2 regions of the Hyphomicrobium sp. B1 genome follow, and region 1 is predicted to be linked to the other one. Evidence: predicted binding sites of a transcription regulator. Region 1 holds the regulator's gene; the other holds the start of a gene.

Evidence for each region. Region 1 encodes LexA, which represses DNA repair genes until DNA is damaged. Its sites were predicted from a motif close to TGTTCNNNNTGTGTTCNG; they were not measured.
Region 2: the regulator LexA is predicted to act here: its motif matches at 4,876-4,893, upstream of RLW55_RS08015 (adenosylcobalamin-dependent ribonucleoside-diphosphate reductase).

What each region holds. Positions count from the first base shown of each region.
Region 1 is NZ_CP134871.1:2,517,797-2,527,489, forward strand. It holds gene gltX (glutamate--tRNA ligase) at 1-90, opposite strand, end outside; gene RLW55_RS12060 (ComEC/Rec2 family competence protein) at 162-2,507, shown strand; gene lexA (transcriptional repressor LexA) at 2,566-3,306, opposite strand; gene RLW55_RS12070 (hypothetical protein) at 3,664-4,635, opposite strand; gene RLW55_RS12075 (hypothetical protein) at 4,893-5,030, shown strand; gene RLW55_RS12080 (hypothetical protein) at 5,694-5,831, shown strand; gene RLW55_RS12085 (dihydrofolate reductase family protein) at 5,884-6,516, opposite strand; gene RLW55_RS12090 (hypothetical protein) at 6,840-7,130, shown strand; gene RLW55_RS12095 (hypothetical protein) at 7,391-7,840, opposite strand; gene pdxH (pyridoxamine 5'-phosphate oxidase) at 8,006-8,662, shown strand; partial or broken gene RLW55_RS12105 (DUF1499 domain-containing protein) at 9,108-9,551, shown strand; gene RLW55_RS12110 (MBL fold metallo-hydrolase) at 9,634-9,693, opposite strand, start outside.
Region 2 is NZ_CP134871.1:1,646,712-1,656,404, forward strand. It holds gene hisC (histidinol-phosphate transaminase) at 1-772, shown strand, start outside; gene RLW55_RS08005 (prephenate/arogenate dehydrogenase family protein) at 772-1,728, shown strand; gene RLW55_RS08010 (hypothetical protein) at 1,753-2,175, opposite strand; gene RLW55_RS08015 (adenosylcobalamin-dependent ribonucleoside-diphosphate reductase) at 2,459-4,831, opposite strand; gene RLW55_RS08020 (hypothetical protein) at 4,993-5,211, opposite strand; gene RLW55_RS08025 (hypothetical protein) at 5,413-5,715, opposite strand; gene RLW55_RS08030 (lysophospholipid acyltransferase family protein) at 5,863-6,663, opposite strand; gene RLW55_RS08035 (YdcF family protein) at 6,656-7,300, opposite strand; gene RLW55_RS08040 (cell division protein FtsX) at 7,465-8,571, opposite strand; gene ftsE (cell division ATP-binding protein FtsE) at 8,555-9,211, opposite strand; gene hpt (hypoxanthine phosphoribosyltransferase) at 9,378-9,693, shown strand, end outside.

The DNA of each region.
Region 1 (9,693 bases):
GAGAAATCCGGTGGGCGAGGGTGCAAATCGAACGATGGGCGCGCTGGGTGTCATGGTCTCGGCCTTTGGACCTTTTGTTCTGTCTGCCATTGAGGGATTGAGGCTCCGCTCGTAGCATGTGAGATGGGACAAGTTAAGGGGGCGGAAAATTCCCGTTCCCGATGCGTCATGGACAGGGCATGTCGGTCGAAGCGCGGGGACCGGACGTCGCATTTCCAGGCTATGCCGACCACGGCATGAGCCGCGCTGCCCTGTTGTTTGAAGCTGAACGGCAGAGCTTTTTCCTTTGGGCGCCCGTTTGCCTCGGTGCCGGAATTGCCGCCTATTTCGCGCTCCCAATGGAGCCGGCGCTGATCGTAGCGTTCGCGCCGCTGGCACTCGCCGTGATTTTGCGCCTGACAGTGCGCTCCGGCACGCTCGCCGCGACACTGATGATGGCGCTGGTTCTGATCGGTGCGGGCTTTGGCATCGCCAAGCTGCGCGTCGAAGCGGTCCGCGCGCCCGTTCTGACCAAGGCGCTGCACAGCGTTGAAGTCTCAGGCACCGTGACAATGGTCGAGGCCAAGCTGCCGCGTGGCCAGCGACTGACGATTGCCAACCCCAAAATCGCAAATCTCGCTGCAGCCGATACGCCTGCCGTCGTGCGCATCCGCACGATGTCGTCCAAAACGCGCGCCGCACCGGGCGACAAGATCCGCATCAAAGCCAATCTCTCACCGCCGGCAAAGCCAGCGCTTCCAGGCGGCTTCGATTACGCGCGCACCGCTTGGTTCGAATCTGTCGGCGGCGTCGGCTACGCATTCGCAGCGCCAACGATCGAAGGCCACCTCGACCCCAATAGCATCGTCCAGTGGTATCGCCGCTCCATTGAAAATATCCGCCAGGCAATCGCCGCGCGCATCCGTGCGGCGCTTCCCGGCGAAACCGGCGAAATCGCGCTTGCCCTCATCACCGGCGAGCGCGGCGGCATCAGTGCCGAGACGAACAACGCGTTCAAGAATTCCGGACTGTTTCACATTCTCTCGATCTCCGGCCTGCACATGGTGATTGCAGCAGGCGCTGTTTTCTTTTCGATCCGCCTGATCCTCGCTGCGATCCCGCGTGTCGCCTTGACGATGCCGATCAAAAAGATCGCCGCTGCGCTCGGCATCATCAGCGCGGTCGCCTATCTCGCGATTTCGGGAGGCCAGTTCGCAACCGTGCGCTCGGCGCTGATGATCTTCATCATCTTCGGCGCCATGCTGATTGATCGCCCTGCGCTTGCGTTGCGCAACGTCGCGCTCGCGGCGATCCTTATTCTGTTGGCTTATCCCGAGAGCCTGCTCGACGCGGGCTTTCAGATGTCGTTTGCCGCCGTAACCGCGCTGATCGCCTCGCACGAATTTCTGAGCAGCCTGTTCAATCGCGAGCAGAAGCCGCATCCCGTCATGCGCGTCGTCGTCTTCTTCGGTGAGATCATCGCCTCGACGTTGATCGCAAGCGTCGCGGTCGCGCCGTTCGCGGCCTATAATTTTCACCAGAGCCAGCAGTATGCCGTGCTCGCGAACATGATCGCCATTCCGATCTGCAACCTGATCGTCATGCCGGCGGCGCTCGTCGCGATGGTGCTGATGCCGTTCGGCCTCGAATGGCTCGGCCTGAAGCTGATGGGCTGGGGCATCGAAGGCATGACGTGGTGTGCGAACGAAGTCGGCGCGTTGCCGGGCGCTGTCGGACATATTCCAGCGATCCCTGAACTGGCTTTCGTGCTGATGCTCACGGGCGGCATCTGGTTTTTGCTTTGGCAGACGCGGATCAGGCTTCTCGGCGTTGCACTTGTCGGCGCCGGTTTGCTTGTTGCGCCTTGGATGCCGCGCCCTGATGTTCTGGTCGGACAGAAAGGTTTGCTTGTCGCCGTGCGCGATGACTCGGGCAAGCTCGACGCCATGCCGGGCAAGGGCACGAAATACGACCTCGACCGCTGGCTCGAATACGACGGCGATTCCCGAACGGCGCGCGATGCCAAGACCGGCGAAGGCTTTACTTGCGACGCTGTCGGCTGCATCGCGCATGTCAAAGGCGCGACCGTCGCGGTCGCGCGCCATCCCGCTGCCGTGACCGACGATTGCCTCAACGCCGACGTGCTTGTGCTCGATACGCCCAAGCCCGGCAATTGCGCCGTGCCGCGAACGGTCGTCGACGTTTTCGATCGCTGGCGCAATGGTGCTTACGCCCTTTACGTCGACCGCGGCAACGACAGTCCGGAGCCCAAAATCCGTCTTGAAACGGTCGCGGCCCATCGCGGCGAACGACCTTGGAGCGAGACGCCGGAGCGAAAGCAGGTAGTGCTGCCGAAACCCCGTATTCTGCAGGCCCCGCCCCCCCCGGCGGGCGCCCCGGCTGCCGAACCTGCCCGGACGGCCGAAGCAGAACCCGAAACACGCACATCAGCCGACGTCGATCCGGGTGAGGGGGCGGAACTCGAAGCGGAAGATCTCACTGAGCCGGACGCCGAAAGCGGTCGTTAGCCATCGACGCTGCGCCGCGTCGTTCTAGCTCGGTCGACGCATGGCGGCGAACCGCCGCTCAATACCGCCGCATCAAGCCGACGAGGCGCCCCTGAATGTCGATCTGGTCGGGTCCGAAAATCCGCGTCTTGAATTCGGGGTTCGCGGCTTCGAGCGCAATAGTCGAGCCCTTCTTGCGCAGCCGTTTCAGCGTCGCTTCCTCGCCCTCGACCAGCGCCACGATGATATCGCCGTTCTCCGCCGTATTGCAGCGCCGGATGATGACGGTATCGCCGTCATGGATGCCCGCCTCGATCATCGAATCGCCTTTGACCTCCAGCGCAAAGTGCTCGCCGTTGGTCAGGATGTCGGGTGGCACCGCAATGTCGTGCGTGTGGTTCTGAATGGCGCTGATCGGCGTACCGGCGGCGATGCGGCCCATGACCGGGATCGACACCGTCCGCGCGTCAATGACGTGCGACGGCGGCGGCGTGGCCACATTCGTCTTCGGCGGACCGGAGCCTTCGATCACGCTTGGCTGGAAGCCCCGCTGCGGTGCTGCGGCCGTGCTGGCACCCTGTGCCGCGGACGGCAAGCCAACCTGATTGTCCGGCAGCTTGATGACTTCGATGGCCCGCGCCCGGTGCGGCAAGCGGCGGATGAACCCGCGTTCCACCAGAGCGGTGATCAGCCGGTGAATGCCGGACTTCGACCTGAGATCCAGCGCATCCTTCATCTCGTCGAATGAGGGCGGCACGCCGCGCTCCTGCATGCGCGCATGGATGAAGAGGAGGAGGTCTTTCTGCTTTTCGGTGAGCATAGCGGTTCGTCTCAAGCCTTTCCTGGCTGGCAAGCGCGGCGGGCTGAGACGCTGACCACCGAAATACCGCCCGCTCATTCACAGTACAAATCGTGTATGTACCCTAACCGTTCTCGTCTCGTTCCGCAACCCATGCAAGTCAATAGGTCGTGTCGCAGTTTGAATTTTCCGGCCAGTGGTGCCGAAGAGCAGCAAATGGCGGGAATGGCATCATGATTTGGGGGGGGGGGGCGTGTAGGGGGGCGCGCCGTGCGGGCACTGGCGGCTTGGGCCGCCCTCCATCTATACGCTGATGTCGTTGCCTTGAGCGGAATTCATGAAGGTGAATCCCTGGTATTAGGGCGCAAACGCCAGAAGCTAGTTTTCGGTCGTTTCGGGGCGCGGTCCAGTTGTGGCGGTTGCAACCAAAGTATCCGGCTGTTCAAGGATTTCAGCCTCGGCAAGGCGGGGCCGCAGTCTCTGCGCATCGCGAAAACGCTGGCCGCACTCGCGCTCAGCGCCGTTGTACTCTGTGTGGGTTCGATCGCTGACGATCATCCCGCTGCCTCCAGGCTGGAGCCGCACGAGAACTTCCATGCAAAACTCCGTTCTATGTCTATCCGTATGGGCTACTTGCGCGAAAATGTCATCGTATTCAGTCCAGCCATACGCAAGGATGCGTGCTCTACCAGCGAGCACTTCACGCAGGTTAGCTTCTGGGATCAGCACCGGGAGCATGGTTCTGGTGCCTTTTGGTCCAATAGAGCTTGGGCCACCTGGAGCGGCATTTGGATAATTGAACCCAGACCAAATGGCGGGTGGAAAGGCTTGCCAAGTTATGGCGGATCTCATCTGAACAGTTTGCGTGTTTCCGATGTTCTCCCACGTGACCACGACATTCATTCCCTTTCCAGACTCTTCCTCAAAAGCAATCCGCTTGAAGAAGACAAACGCCCTATTCAATTCGTGAAGGCTTCTTTCGGCGACTTCGGCGGATTTTTTGGCGGCGTCAGCGGAATCAGCGGTCGCCTTAATCGATCGATCCATATCGCGTGCTTGGGCGACGGATGCGCGCCAAGTGACGATCCAAAGGCCTATGGTAGAGATGGCGAGAACGGCGGTGAAAACAGTCAGCCAAAGAGTGAAGAACGCGACCGGATCAGACGTCAGCCGCTCCCGAAAGGTTTCGCCGAGCAAACGCTTGTTGTCTTCCTGTGAGTACTGTGCGCAGGGTTGGGGTTGTTGTTGTGGCTGGTCCGCACCGAAGACGGCGCCCAAACTAAAGACGGTCAGAGAACAAAAAAGGCCGATAAATAAAGCACCCAAAACATCTCTGACTATCTTTGGCATCAATTCACACGTTTTCCAACCTCACACTCGCATCCTATCGCGGCAAATTCTCAGGCGGCAATCCGCTTCTTATACGTCTTTGGGCGTCCTGGCTTTGGCGCTACTTCATCCATCAGTCCGACAATCTCTTCCATCGTCCATAGATGATCTGGGAGACGCCAGCACCAAACAAAGAACCGACGGAAAGACGTCGCATGTCTGTTTATCGACCCGGGCGTTTCATACTTTTGCCGTTGGGGTGGAGCATCGTGCGAACAATGCGAGGTTTGTTTTCTCAAATCATCATTGGGGTCATTGTCACCGTAATCGGGACGCTTGTGACCGACGCCATCACCGGCGGCAACATGAGCCGTCATTTCGTTCCGGGCGTGCACGGCTCCTGGCGCGGGCATTGACGCACGGATTTGCGCAGCCCCTCGCATAGCGCCCGGCTCGCGGAACGCCGTCATTAGCGCCATCAATTTCAAAGAACGAAGACACAGGCGTGTGCAACCGGCCGGCTCTGCGGAGCAGAGTCGGTTGCACCAAGTATAAAGCACGAAGCGGACGGGTTCCGCGGCTGGGTCGTGGCATTTGAAGTCTCGGAACCGATCCGCTCCGTGACAGCCTGAGAACAGGGTCGCGAGCACGGTCACTTGATGAAGCGGGATGCTCCGCACACGGGTTTCTCACCCCGTGCGGACCGGCCGTTCGCCTTGTCCGGAAGCGTGCGTGATGCCCCGGGTCAGGCTGCCCCGTCCGAGCCCGACGCAACGCCTTGCGCGCGAGCCCTTCACCGGACGGGCGAGGGAAGTATGCGGGCGGTTCGGAAGGCGGGGATAAGTTTTTTTGTGGGAGGCGCAGCGCCCCGCACGAGCTGACTGACCCATGCCCGAAGCTGACCCGATACCCGCCTTTCGATGGCTGGGAACATAACGGGAGCATTTTTAGGCGACAGGTTGCGGTGGGGCAGGGTCCGCCTTACATTTTTTGAATGAAGCCGAAGCAATCGGTTTATGGAACTCGCCATAGCGGCATTCCGAGCGCGTTTAATCAACAGCCAGCCAAGGAAAAAAGCCATGAACTATTATTCGGATTCTGGTCGCTTCTATTCTCCACGGCCCAATCGGACCGGCGCGATTTACGATGCGCTTGCCGTATCAGTCTTCATGTTTCTGCTGGTCTTCGGGATCGTCTCGACCTACGGCCTCGGCTAGCGCGCCGCGTGTAACCTCTTCCTTGAGGCTTAGACGGCGGAGCCCTCGGCGTTCAGCTGGACAACACCAGATGGGTTGCCAAACCCGTCGGGACCACCTCCGTTACGCGATACCCAAGGCTTGGCAGGTCGATGCCTGCAAACAGGTTTTCACCGCGGCCCAGGACGATGGGCGACTGCACTAGGTGTAACTCGTCGATCGCTCCTGCCATCAGGTATTGGCGAACTGTCGAAACCCCGCCGCCGATCTTCACATCAAGGTCACCGGCAGCGGCTTTGGCTTGAGCGAGAGCCGCCTCGATCCCATCGGTAACAAAATGGAACGTCGTCCCGCCGTCCATCACGATTGGGGCGCGCGCATGGTGGCTGAGGATGAACGTCGGAGCATGATACGGGGGATTGTCGCCCCACCATCCTTTCCAGTCGGGTCCTCCCCAATCGTCTCCGGCCGGGCCGAACATATTTCTTCCGAGGATGAAGGCGCCAAAGCCTGCCATTGCGGCGCTGGCGAACCGGTCTTCGGTACCGCCATCCTTCCCTATCATCGACCGAAAAGCCCGCGTCGGATAGAACCACTGGTGCAAGTCCTTGCCACCTTTTCCCATCGGGTGTTCCAGGCTTTGTTCTGGCCCTGCACCGAAGCCATCGATCGACACCGCAAAGCCAGCTACGCGAACCCTACCCATGAATTGCCCCTCAGATTGTGAATCTCGTCGTCTTGTTTGCTTAAAGGACGATCGACTAACCGCACGGCCGACATGCGGTTAGAAATTTATCCCTGCAAATCCCCGGCCTCGGCAACAGCAACCAGCAAACTAAACCATTAGTGGAGGGATGACGGTGCTCCTCAGCCGAGAACGCGAACTTGAGACGAGGCTTTCTGGCGCGCCAGCCGAGGCGTTCAGTAGCGCCACAACCACAGAAGGAGGGTTCCGACATAAGCCGTTGATAACCACGCAACGCAAACGGCGATCAGAGAGTTTCAGGTCCGGCAATTCGGAGCACACAATTGAACGCAGCATCATCGGAGGCTTCACCCCTCCGTCTCCCCACCATTATCCTCGTCGCGATCGAGACGCTGGTCGCGATCTTCTACATCGCGGTCTTTCATCAGGCGGGGCGGAGCAATGCCATCGCCAACATCGCCGTCGATAGCGTGACGGCGATCGTCGTCGCGATCTGGGTCGTGTTCGTGCTGCCCGCGATCGTGCTCGTCGTTCGCGACACGAAACCGGGATTGGCGCTGGGCCTGTCGCTCGCGGCGGTCGTGGCCTTTGCTGCGAACCTCGTCATTTTTTGATGCTTCGTCGGCCGGACGTCGCTCGTCCCGTGAGAGAAGTGCAACCGGCAGCGCAGTCGCACGCGCCAAACAAAGAAAGAAGCACCAACCCCGCGCCGGGCGGCCGGCTCGCGGAACGCGAGTCGCCCGGCCCTAACAAAGAACGACGCACCAAGCCCGCGCGTGCGGCCGGCTGCGCAGAGCGCAGTCGCACGCGCCAATGAAAAAGGCGACCCAAGGGCCGCCTTTTTCATTGGTCTGGGGGAGAGGTTTGGGGAAACTTATGACTCGATCTGCCAGATGCCGGTCGGCAAACGGCAGGCGACGAATTCGGTGCGCTTCGTGGCATGCGCTCCGGTTAGTATGACGACGGCATACCGGCAGACGCTGCCGTGCGTGTCTTTGAATGAGGCGAGGGGCGCCACGAGCCCGGAGAGCTGGCCGTGGCCGCGATGCCAGACATAGTTGGCGCCGTCGGCGACTTCGGTCAGTGCGAATTGCACGCTTTCGAGCGCCGCATATTCGTCGCTCTGATCGAGAACGGCTTTCGCGCTCTTGATATCGGGCAATTTCGGTTTGATATCGACGGCGCTAGGGTGCGCCTGCTTAGGCTCGCCGAAGCTCTGATCGGCGGCGAGCGTGTAGTTGTAGGGTACGAAAATTGCCGCAACCAGCGCGAATGCTGTTGCGCCGGCCGCGGCTAAGGGAAAAAAACACGGATTTGACGACATAACGCGACTGACCCTAACGCGACTGAAAAACTCGAACTCCGCCCAACAAGGCGGCTACTGGGATACAGTCTGCGCCGGTATGGTTAATACGGACTAAAGAGCGAGCCTTGAACGTCCTCAAACGGCGCAGGGCAGATAAGTGAAATCGAGCGTTGAGCACGCAACATGAGCAACACTGACGATACCCCGGCCGCGACGCCGGAAACGGCGCTGGACTTCTCAGGCGCAACCGATCCGTTTCAGCTCTTCGACGCGTGGATGGCGGAAGCCGGCCGCACTGAGCCGAACGATCCCAACGCCATGTCGCTCGCGACCGTCGATGCCGGCGGCATGCCGAACGTGCGCATCGTGCTGCTGAAGGGCGTCGATGCGCCGGGCAATGCCGACCGCGGTTTCGTTTTCTATACGAACTTCGAAAGTGCGAAGGGCCGCGAGCTGCTTGCCAACCCCAAGGCAGCATTGCTCTTTCACTGGAAAACGCTGGAACGCCAGGTGCGTATTCGCGGCCCCGTCTCGCTGGCCTCGCACGGTGAGGCGGATGCCTATTTCGCGTCGCGTCCGCGGCTCAGCCGCATCGGCGCCTGGGCCTCGCATCAGTCGCGGCCGCTTTCCACGCGTGACGTGCTCGAAGCCAAGGTCCAGCATTTCGAGGCGAAATTCCCCGATGAGGGCATCCCGCGCCCGGCGTATTGGTCCGGTTTCCGAGTGCTCCCGGTCGAAATCGAATTCTGGATGAGCCGCCCATATCGCCTGCACGACCGCATCGTTTTCCGCCGCGACGCGCCGCGCGACTCCTGGCACAAAACCCGCCTCTATCCTTAACGAATCACAAAAACGAACGAGTTAGGGTAGAGAAGGCGGGACGTATCAGAGTTCGGGGACGGGAGCGTTTGGGTCGCGAATGGTGACGGATCGTATCGACGAACGCCGCACGCAAAGGCGGCCGCGCGATCGTTATCGTTCGTCGCGCATTTATTATGCTGTCGGCGAGCCTCCCTCGTTCCTGGCGATGTGGACGAGCCGCATCGCGATTTTTTGCGCTGCGGCAGCGGTCGTGACGGCGGCGCTACATCGTGTGTCGCTGTTGCAGACGCCTGTCGCGCTGACGATTGCATATCTGCTGGTTGCGGGCGCGGCGCTGGCGCTGCTGATGGCCCTCGTCGCCGGGCTCGATATCTGGGTGACGGGCCGGCCTGGGTCTGCGCGTGTCTTCGTCGGCGCCATCGTGGGCCTCGGCATTCTTGCCGTGCCGGTCGCGGTCTGGGCCATGAGCCTGCATTATCCCGCACTCTACGACGTGACGACCGACCTCGCCGAGCCGCCCGAGTTCACGATGGCGAAAGAGGAACGGGGAGCCGAGACCAATCCGATCAGCTATGACGGTGAGCGGTTCGCCGCGCTCCAGCGCCAGGACTATCCCGATCTCAAAAGCCTGACCATTCCGCGCGCCACGGATGAGACCTACGAACTCGTTCTGCAGGCGCTTCATAAATTGAAATTTAAGCCGACGCTTGAAGTCCCGCCCGACGATGAGGACGACTCTCCCGGCTTCATCGAGCTCTCCGAGCACACGCAAGTCCTGGGCCTGATCGATGATATCGTTATTCGCGTGCTCGGCAGCGACGACGACAGAAGCGCGCGCGTCGACGTCAGGTCCGCGTCGCGCTACGGCCCGACCGACTTCGGCCGCAACGCCGACCATGTCCGCACGATTTTGAAGGAAGTCGCGGCGCGCTTCGAAGCCTCCGTCCCCGATCCTGACAAGGAAGCTATGGCGGCGCGAAAGGCCAAGCTTAAAGCCGAGAAAGGTCGCGGTCGGGCGTCAAAGGCAGATCGGAAGCGACCAAACCTTT
Region 2 (9,693 bases), 870 kb from region 1:
CGCCCACGGATTTCTCGTCTATCGCATCGCCATTCTGACCAACGGCGCGACGCCCGTAGTCGTGCCCGAGCGCGACCTGAAAACCGACGTCGACGCCATTCTCGCCGCCGTCACGCCCAAGACGCGCATGGTCTTCCTCGCCAATCCGAACAATCCGACCGGCACCTACATTCCGATCGAAGAGGTGCGCCGACTGCGCGCTGGGCTGCGCGGCGACATCGTGCTCGTGCTTGACGCGGCCTACAGCGAATACGTCAGCCGCAACGACTACGAGGCTGGTATCGAACTTGTCGCGACCACCCCGAACACGGTGATGACGCGCACGTTCTCGAAAATTTATGGCCTCGCCGCGCTGCGCATTGGCTGGGCGTATTGTCCGCCGGAAATCGCCGACGTGCTTAATCGCATCCGCGGCCCCTTCAATCTGTCGTCGCCCGCCATTGCAGCAGGCGCCGTCGCCATCGAAGACATCGCACACATGGAGCGCGCCAAGCACCACAACGACGTCTGGCTTCCGTGGGTCGAAGGCGAGTTGAGAATGCTCGGCCTCACCGTCACGCCGAGCGTCGCCAACTTCGTGCTGATGCATTTCCCCGAAGGCAGCGACAAGACCGCGGCAGGCGCCGATGAATTCTTGAAATCGCAAGGCGTCATCGTCCGCAAGGTGGGCGCCTACGGTTTCCCGAATGCGCTCCGCATGACGATCGGCTCCGAGAGCGACAACAAACGCGCTGTCGATGCGCTCGCGCGCTACATGAAGGGCGCTGCCTGATGGCATCCGGAGACAGTGAGACAAAGCCGATGTTCAAGCGCCTGGCGCTCATCGGTATCGGGTTGATCGGCTCCTCCATCAGCCACGCTGCGCGCCGTGCCGGGCTCGTGGGCGAGATCGTCTGCAGCGCGCTAACGCCTGAAGAACGCGAGCGGGCAGAGGCGCTGGGCCTTGTTACGAAGGCCTACGCCGATCCCGTTGAGGCCGTCAGAGGTGCCGATCTCGTCATTCTGTGCACGCCGGTCGGCGCCTTCAAGACTGTCGCCGAGGCGATCGGTCCGCACCTGGAGAAGGGCGCGATCGTCTCAGACGTTGGCTCGGTCAAAGGCGCGGCTATGCGTGACATCGCGCCGAGCATGCCCGATGGTGTGCATTTCATCGCCGGCCATCCGATTGCAGGAACCGAGCAGTCGGGTCCAGACGCGGGCTTTGCCGAACTGTTCGACGGTCGCTGGTGTATCCTGACGCCCGGTCCGGATGCCGACCCGGCCGCGCTCGCAAAGCTTGAAACGTTCTGGCGCAAGCTTGGCTCTAATGTCGAGCTGATGACGCCCGAGCACCACGACATGGTGCTCGCGATCACCAGTCACGTGCCGCACCTCATCGCCTACAATATCGTCAATACGGCAGCGCATCTGGAGCGCGTGACGGACAGCGAGGTCATCAAGTTCTCGGCGGCCGGTTTCCGTGATTTCACGCGCATTGCCGCATCGGATCCGGTGATGTGGCGCGACGTCTTTTTGAACAACAAAGAGGCTGTGCTCGAAATGCTCGGCCGCTTTTCGGAAGACCTCGTAGCGCTTCAGCGTGCAATCCGTTTCGGCGATGGGCCGACGCTGGAGAAGACATTCGCCAACGCCCGTGCCATTCGCCGCGGTATCATTCAGGCTGGCCAGGATACGGCACAGCCCGATTTCGGTAGAAATGCAGCGCGTACCGGCAAGGGATCGGCTTGAGGCCGATCCAAGCGTATTCGTGGCTTACGCCGAGTGCGGCGTGTTCATGAATTGCGCGGTGATGAGATCGGCTTCGACGGCCGCCGCTTCCTGATTGGACGACGCGAGCAGATGCACGTGGACCTCATCGGCGCCGAGCGCTGCCGCATGCTGACGGATCTCGGCCAGGTTCTCCGACGGGCAGTTGTTCGACAACCGGCCGATGGCGAGAACGGCGCGCGTCGAGCGATCGTTGCGACGCACGAGGATGTAGTTGGCGTCTTCGAGCGTCGGGCAATCGAACAAGCTGTAGACCGTGTGGACGTAGCGCTTGCCTGACGCGCCGGTCCAGAAGTGGAACCGCGGCGGCTGCTCCGGATACGTCCCGCTGATGCTCACCTGCAGCGCTTCGTCACCGCTCTGACGACGCGCCCGGAAATCGGCAAGCTGAATAATTTCGGCACTCATTACGCATGACCCCTGATCGGCGACTGTCGCCGAATATTGCTCTTGAGACCGTGATACCCCGCATCCCCGTGAAAAATGGTGAACTTTGGTTCGAAAATTTGACGTGCTCGCCCTGATCGCGCCTCGATGGTCAATGAGGTGTTGAGAACAGGAAGAATTGCAAACACTCTGCCTGAGCAGAGAGGCGTTTCGCGCGCAATTCTGAATAGGCGTTAGCGAATACGCAGCGCACCATTCCGGTGCGCGCAAAAAAGTCGTTCCGACATCGTTAATTCTGACGGCTTTAGCCGCAGCGCGAATAATCGCAATTCGTGCACGTCCAGCAGCCCTCGATATGGCGAAGCGCCCGTTCGCCGCACTTCGGGCAAATTCGCGCCACCGCCACCTGTGATGCCGTGCCATCACGCGCCGCTGTCTGCGGCCCGCTGCCCAATCGTTCGATGGCCGCAACGGGTAGGTGCGCAGGTTTGGCGTCGCTGCCTTCGGCATCTTCGCGCGTGAGGAAACCGATGTGCAGCATATGCTGTTCGATGACGTTACCGATGGCGGCCAGCAGGCTCGGCACGTAGCGGCCACCCATCCAGCGCCCGCCTTCGGGATCGAACACCGCCTTTAACTCTTCAGCAACGAACGAAACATCGCCGCCGCGGCGGAATACGGCGCTGACCATGCGCGTCAGCGCCACCGTCCAGGCGTAGTGTTCGAGGTTCTTCGTATTGATGAAGATCTCGAACGGCCGCCGTCGCCCGTCGCGAACGATATCGTTGATCGTGACATAGAGCGCATGCGCGCTCGCCGGCCATTTGATCTTGTACGTTATGCCTTCGAGCGCTGCGTCGCGTTCAAGTGGCTTCGTCATGTAGACGACGTCACCGAATTTCGCCGGGTCTTCCGAAGCACTGACGCTGGAGGTCGGCGCGGGTTTCGCATCGTTTACCCCTTCCGCTTTGGACAGCACCGCGCCCGTGACTGCATTCGGCCGATAGGTCGTGCAACCCTTGAGGCCAAGCGCAAACGCTTCCGCATAGATATCCCGGAAGTCTTCGAAGGATATGGCTTCAGGCGTGTTGATCGTCTTCGAGATGGCGCTGTCGACGTAGGGCTGCATCTCTGCCTGCATCGCCACGTGTTCGGCGGGCGACAATGTTTCAGTCGTCACGAACGCATGCGTCAGTGGCGCATTCTCGCCGAACTGGGCGCGGAACTCGTGGTAAGCGTAATCCTCGACGGTTTCTTCGCTCGCCGTCGCACCATCGCCGAGGATGCGCCGCCGGTAGACGAAATCAAACACAGGTTCGATGCCGCTAGAAACATTGCCCGCGAGCAGCGAGATCGTGCCGGTCGGCGCGATCGAGGTCAGGCAGCCGTTGCGGATGCCATTGGCCGCAATCGCCGCGCGCACGTCACCGTCCAGACGCTCGACATTGGGCCGGGCGAGAAAAGCGTTGGCGTCGTACAGCGGAAACACGCCTTTCTCAGCGGCCAGCGCTGCACTGGCGCGATAGGCGGCATTCTGGATAATCGCCATCCATTCGGCCGCCTTCTCGCGAGCAGCCAAGCTGCCATACGAAAGGCCGAGGAAGATCAGCGCATCTGCAAGCCCCGTGATGCCGAGGCCGATGCGCCGTTTCGCGCGCGCCTCTTGCGCCTGGGCTTCGAGCGGATAGCGCGAGATGTCGATAACGTTGTCGAGAAAGCGAACGGCGGTTGCAACGCGGGCTTCGAGCTTTTGGTGATTGACGTGCGCGTCCGGCGAGAATGGTTTCTCCACGAAACGGGCAAGATTGATCGAACCGAGAAGGCACGCCCCATAAGGCGGCAGCGGCTGCTCACCGCACGGGTTCGTCGCCGAGATCGTCTCGCAATAAGCAAGATTGTTGGCCGCGTTTATCCGGTCGATGAAAATGACGCCGGGCTCTGCGTAATCATACGTCGCCCGCATGATCTTGTCCCAGAGGCCCTTGGCGTCGATCGTCTTGTAGACCTTGCCTTCGAACACGAGTTCCCAAGGCGAGCCGCGTTTCACGGCCTCCATGAAGGCATCGGTCACGAGAACCGAAAGATTGAAATTCCTGAGCCGCAGCGGATCGGATTTCGCTGCGACGAAAGCTTCGATGTCGGGATGATCGCAGCGTAGTGTCGCCATCATCGCGCCGCGGCGCTGGCCCGCCGACATGATCGTGCGGCACATGGCGTCCCAGACGTCCATAAAGCTGACCGGTCCCGACGCGTCTGCGCCGATGCTTTTGACGGTTGCGCCGCGGGGACGAAGCGTCGAGAAATCATGCCCGATGCCGCCACCGGCCTGCATCGTCAGCGCGGCTTCTTTAACGCTTTCGAAAATGCCGGAAAGATCATCAGGGATTGCGCCGAGAACGAAGCAATTGAAGAGCGTAACGTTGCGGTCCGTACCGGCCCCGGCCAGGATGCGACCGGCCGGCTGAAAGCCGAAATCGGCCATCGCATCGTAAAAGGCAACGCCCCACTTCGCTTGCGTGGCTTCGTCGGTTTCCGCCGATGCTGCAGCCTTGGCCACGCGCCGGAAGGTGTCTTCGATCGTCTCATCGCCAGCCGCTGTCGGCGACCCGGCAAAGCGGTACTTGCGCCGCCAAATGGCGTCGGAAATCGCGGGCAGAGCTGATAAAATCGCAGACATCGGGGACACCGGGATATAGGCGTTGCCAACCAATCTTCAATGCATGTTCACTATATGTTCCCGAGCTTGGCAAGTCAATCGCTCAAATAATATAACCGCGGCCGAAGACAGCCGCGGTCCCATCTTTGGAATCGTTGCGCGCCCAACGAGGCGAGCCGACCTTAGTCTTTCATTTTGCGGTAGACGATGGCGCCGACGCTGATGAGCAAGGCGACAGCCGTGAGGCTAGCCGGCCCATCGATCTCGGGCGCAGGAGCCGGACCACCGCCGCCTCCGCCACCGCCGCCAAAGCACCACGGACCAATGCAGAAGGCGAACGCGCTGTTAGCCCAGAGCATCGCGACAGCAAACGTCGCGAGAGCTGCTTTGATTTTCAACATACGCACTCCTCAAAAATAAAACTCCCCGCCAGACCATTAGAAAGCATTTGCTTCCAATTGTAATGGTTAGCGGAAAAACAATTGGTCGTATGGTAACCACCGCCTTCGATGGGCCTGGAATTTGCGGTCAACGGCAATTGAAAAAGCCCGCCGATCTGGCGGGCTTTGCGGCGAGCGTTTATCTCGGGAAGGCTGATCGCCTCAAAGTTTGCAGAGCGTCGCTTCGCCGTAGCACGAATAGCCGATCGCCTCCGAGTTGCACTTATAGTGGCGGGGACCGAACGAATATCCCGGCGTGCCGTTGCCCGAAACCCAGGTGAAGTAAATGTTCCAGTCGGTCGCTTGCAGAAGCGCGGCATCGACCTGGAAATGTGCAAGCCCTTCCGTGAGCGCAACGCCCTGGGCGGCTTTCTTGAAACACTGCTTGGCTTCGGCCGGAGCGGCGGCCATAGCGACGCCTCCGACGGCAAGAATGGCCCACATCAACCGGGCGGAAGTACGCATTGGATGGCTCCATGATTGCTGAAACGATCAGACGTAAGATCTGCCACAGCGATGCGAACACCGTGCATAACAAAGCGCAACCACACCGACGATTTTCACCGCGTTGCGGCATCGGCACATCAGGCGGTTGGATAAAATGTGGAAAACCTATGCGGCTTGAGCCGAATTCTGCGTCTTCGCCAGGGGCGGCGGCGAGGGACCACGTGCCGCTTCCTCAATAAGTCGCATGCTCGCGGTTTCGATGGCCGTCTCGATTTTTTTGCGAAACTCCGCGCGTGGTAATCCCGGTGGCAGCGGCGGCAGGAATTCCACGACGATGGTGCCCGGATAGCGCCAAAGACTGCGGCGCGGCCAGAACAGCCCGGAATTGAGCGCCAGCGGCACGGTGACGACGCCGAGTGCTTCATAAAGAGCTACGTAGCCGGGCTTATAGTCGGGCGGTGCACCCGGAATGGTCCGTGTCCCCTCCGGGAAAATCACGACCTCGCGGCCGATGCTGATCCGCTGCCGGGCGTCCCGGATGAGGGCTTTGAGCGCCGCCGAGGCTTTCTCGCGCTTAACCAGGATGTGCTCGAACTTGATGCAAAACCAGCCGTAGAACGGAATCCACTTCAACTCGTCTTTCAACACGATCGCCGGATCGCGAAAAAGCGAGATGAGCCCGAACGTGTCCCACGCCGATTGATGCTTTGAAATGACGAGGCAGCCCGTCTTCGGCAGATTTTCATGTCCACGAACTTCGAGTTTTGTGCCGCAGATGAGGCGCAGCAGCCAGACGCAGGTGCGGCCGTGAACTTCGAGACCTTTCATCGCCCATGGCCTTGGCCCGATGAGCAACCACGAGCCGAGCACGAGATAGAGCGCCGTCACGACGTAGAACACGACGAAATAGACCAGCGATCTGACGATAACCAAAGCGCCTGGCCCGGCTGCTACTGAATTAGCCATCGGCGCGCTTATCCGGCATGATCGCAACAGACCGCCCGTCGCTCCAGTTCATGATCCTCTGCGCGGTAAGGCGGGCGACGGCGGGAAGAAACTTTAAATATTCCGAAATGAGCACGCGCGTCGTGGTCGGATGCAGCCACCAGGCGGTTTCCGGAAACCGCCGCGGCGTTACTGCATAGGGAAGCAGCGTCACGCCCGGCATGGCGAGCGCCAGCTCGGCGAGACTGCGGGGCATGTGGTAGCGTGACGTCACGATGATCAATCTCGTATAGCCGTTCGAGTTGGCCCAGGTTCGGGTTTCGTCGGCGTTGCCGACCGTGTCGAGCGCTTCATAGCCGAGATCGACGCAACAATTGAAGATCTGCTTATCGATGCCGAGCAGCCGCTGCATCTCTTCGCGGCTGACCTTGCGGTTGACGCCGGAAATCAGCATCCGCTTGGCGCGGCCCTCGCTCATGAGCTTGGCGCCGGCCTCGATGCGATTGTCGCCGCCCGTCAGCACCACGATGCCGTCGGCCTTGTCCCAGCCCGTTGCGTCGTCACGCGTCACGGAAACCGCAAACAGCACGAACCCGAACACGAGCGCAGCCGCGCCGAGCGCCAGCATCAAAACGAAGGCCTTAGAAATCCTTGTCATGGTTGGAATGCTGGTTCGATCTCGCGCGCCGGCCTGCTGCTTGCCAAGGCGTTGGACTCTAGCCGATTTCGGACCGGATAGGCAGCCGTCTCCTCCGGCTGAGCCTGACGCTGTGCCAAGCAAATCACGGTAGTTCCCCCTGCAGATGTCTTATCGGACGGCGGCTAGTGCTTGCCGTTCAGGATGCGATAGACGCCGACGCGCGACGTCACCATGCATAGCCCCGCAATGGTGACGACGACAAACCCCAAAATGACGTAACCGAGCGCGTCGAGCGCGCCGGTCCCCATCAGCCTCTGCATCTCGACGGCGCTGACGGCCCCCCCGCCGAGCAGCTCCGTGATGGCCGGCATGCTCATGAAGACCAGCATGGCGAACGCGGCCCCGACGATGCCGGCCTTGATGCCGAGACGCAGGAAGTGCTTCTCGAATTCGCGGGCAATGAACTTGTCGGTGGCGCCGACGAAGTGCAGCACTTCGACGATTTCCCGGTTGGACGCCATGGCGCTGCGCGTTGCCGAGACGATGATCGCCGTCGTCGCTGCGCCGACCAGCGCCAGGATTGCCAGGCCGCCGAGCGCAAACGACCGCGTCACTGCCCGAATCTGTTGCTGCCAACGGCGATGGTCGTCGAGCGATGCGCCCTTGAAAGTCTTACCAAGGTCGTCGCTGATCTGACGGAAATCGGGCGGATCGGTGCGGTCGATCTCAACGGCGATCAGCCGCGGCACCGGCAACGCCTTGAGCGCATCCGAAGAGCCGAGCCACGGCTGCAGCAGGGCCGCCGACTGATCGAGGCTCAAGGGATTGACGTTGGCGATCCCTCGCTGCTTGCGCAGGAAGGTAACGACGTCGGAAACCGTTCGGTCGATATTGCCGGTCTCTTGCGGCACAACTTGCACCGTTACCTCGCTCGCGATGTCGCTGAGCCAGGCGTCGGACGATTCCTTGATCATCCAGACGGCGCCCGCGGTGAGACAGGCGAGAAAACACATGATCGCAATGACGAGCGTCAGCGAGCGTCCCGTGACCGAGCCGGGCGGGACGACCGGTGCCGTGACCTTCATTTTGCGTCCACGGTCGCGATCGCGGGACGGCGGCTTGAGATCGTGCGGCGTGTCTTCCGGAGTGATTGTGCGGTCAGCATGGAAAGCCGGATAACCGCCCGTATGTGCGGGCAGCCCCGTCACCGGTTCGTCATAAGGATCGTAGCCCGGCAGCGGCATCGCTGGGTCGGCCCGTCCGGTGAAGCGGCTAGATGATCCGGACATGGCCCTTATGCACCTCGATACGCGGCGCCTTGAACTGCCGCATGAGCTGATGATCGTGCGTCGCAATGACGACGGAGGTTCCAAGCCGGTTGAGCTCGACGAAGAGGCGTAGCAGACGGCGCGCCATTTGCGGGTCGACGTTGCCCGTCGGCTCGTCCGCCAGCAGCACCTCGGGCTTGCCGATAACGGCCCGCGCGATGGCGGCCCGCTGTTTCTCACCGCCTGACAGCACGGACGGGTTCGCATACATCCTGTCGCCGAGGCCCACCCACTGCAAAAGGTCTGTCACATCTTCCCGGTAGTCGGAGGGTTTCTTACCGATCACCTGCAGCGGCAACGCGACGTTCTCCCACACCGTCAAATGGTCTAAGAGGCGGAAATCCTGGAAAACGATGCCGATACGCCGCCGCATCTCGGCGCGCATCTGCGACTTCACCCGGGTGACGTCCTCGCTGAACATGCGCAGCTCGCCGCGCGTTGGATGCAACGACATAAACATCAGGCGCAGGAGAGAGGTCTTCCCCGCTCCCGATTCACCATGCAGAAAGTGGAAGGATCCGGGCCGCAGATGAAACGTCACATCTGACAGCACCTCTGGCCCGCCCTCGTATTTCAGTCCGACATTCGTCAAGCGAATCAAGAGGTACTCGCCTTGATAGTGGATATTTTGGGCTCTTTACGGGTCTCCGCGTCTATAGACACCTCGAAGACACAATGATCAATCGATTACGATTGTGGCGTGGTCGTGTACACAGGAACCTTTCCGGTCAGTGGACCCCGGCCGCCGCGAGTTGCAGGATAACGACATGCGCGATTTAGACATCTCTCCGACCATCGAAACGATCTTTTCAGCCGAGGATATTCAGGTCCGCCTGCGCGTGCTCGCCGCCGAGATCGCGGCCAAACAGCCGGAAAATCTGTTGGTCGTTCCTATCCTCAAGGGCAGTTTCGTTTTCGCCGCCGATCTGATCCGGGCGCTCCACGCAGCCGGACTGGCGCCTGAGGTAGATTTCTTGACGCTGTCCAGTTATCGCAAAAGCCGGGTTTCCTCCGGCCAGGTCTCCATTCTGCGCGACCTCGACCTCGACGTTGAGAACCGCCACGTCATCCTGATCGACGATG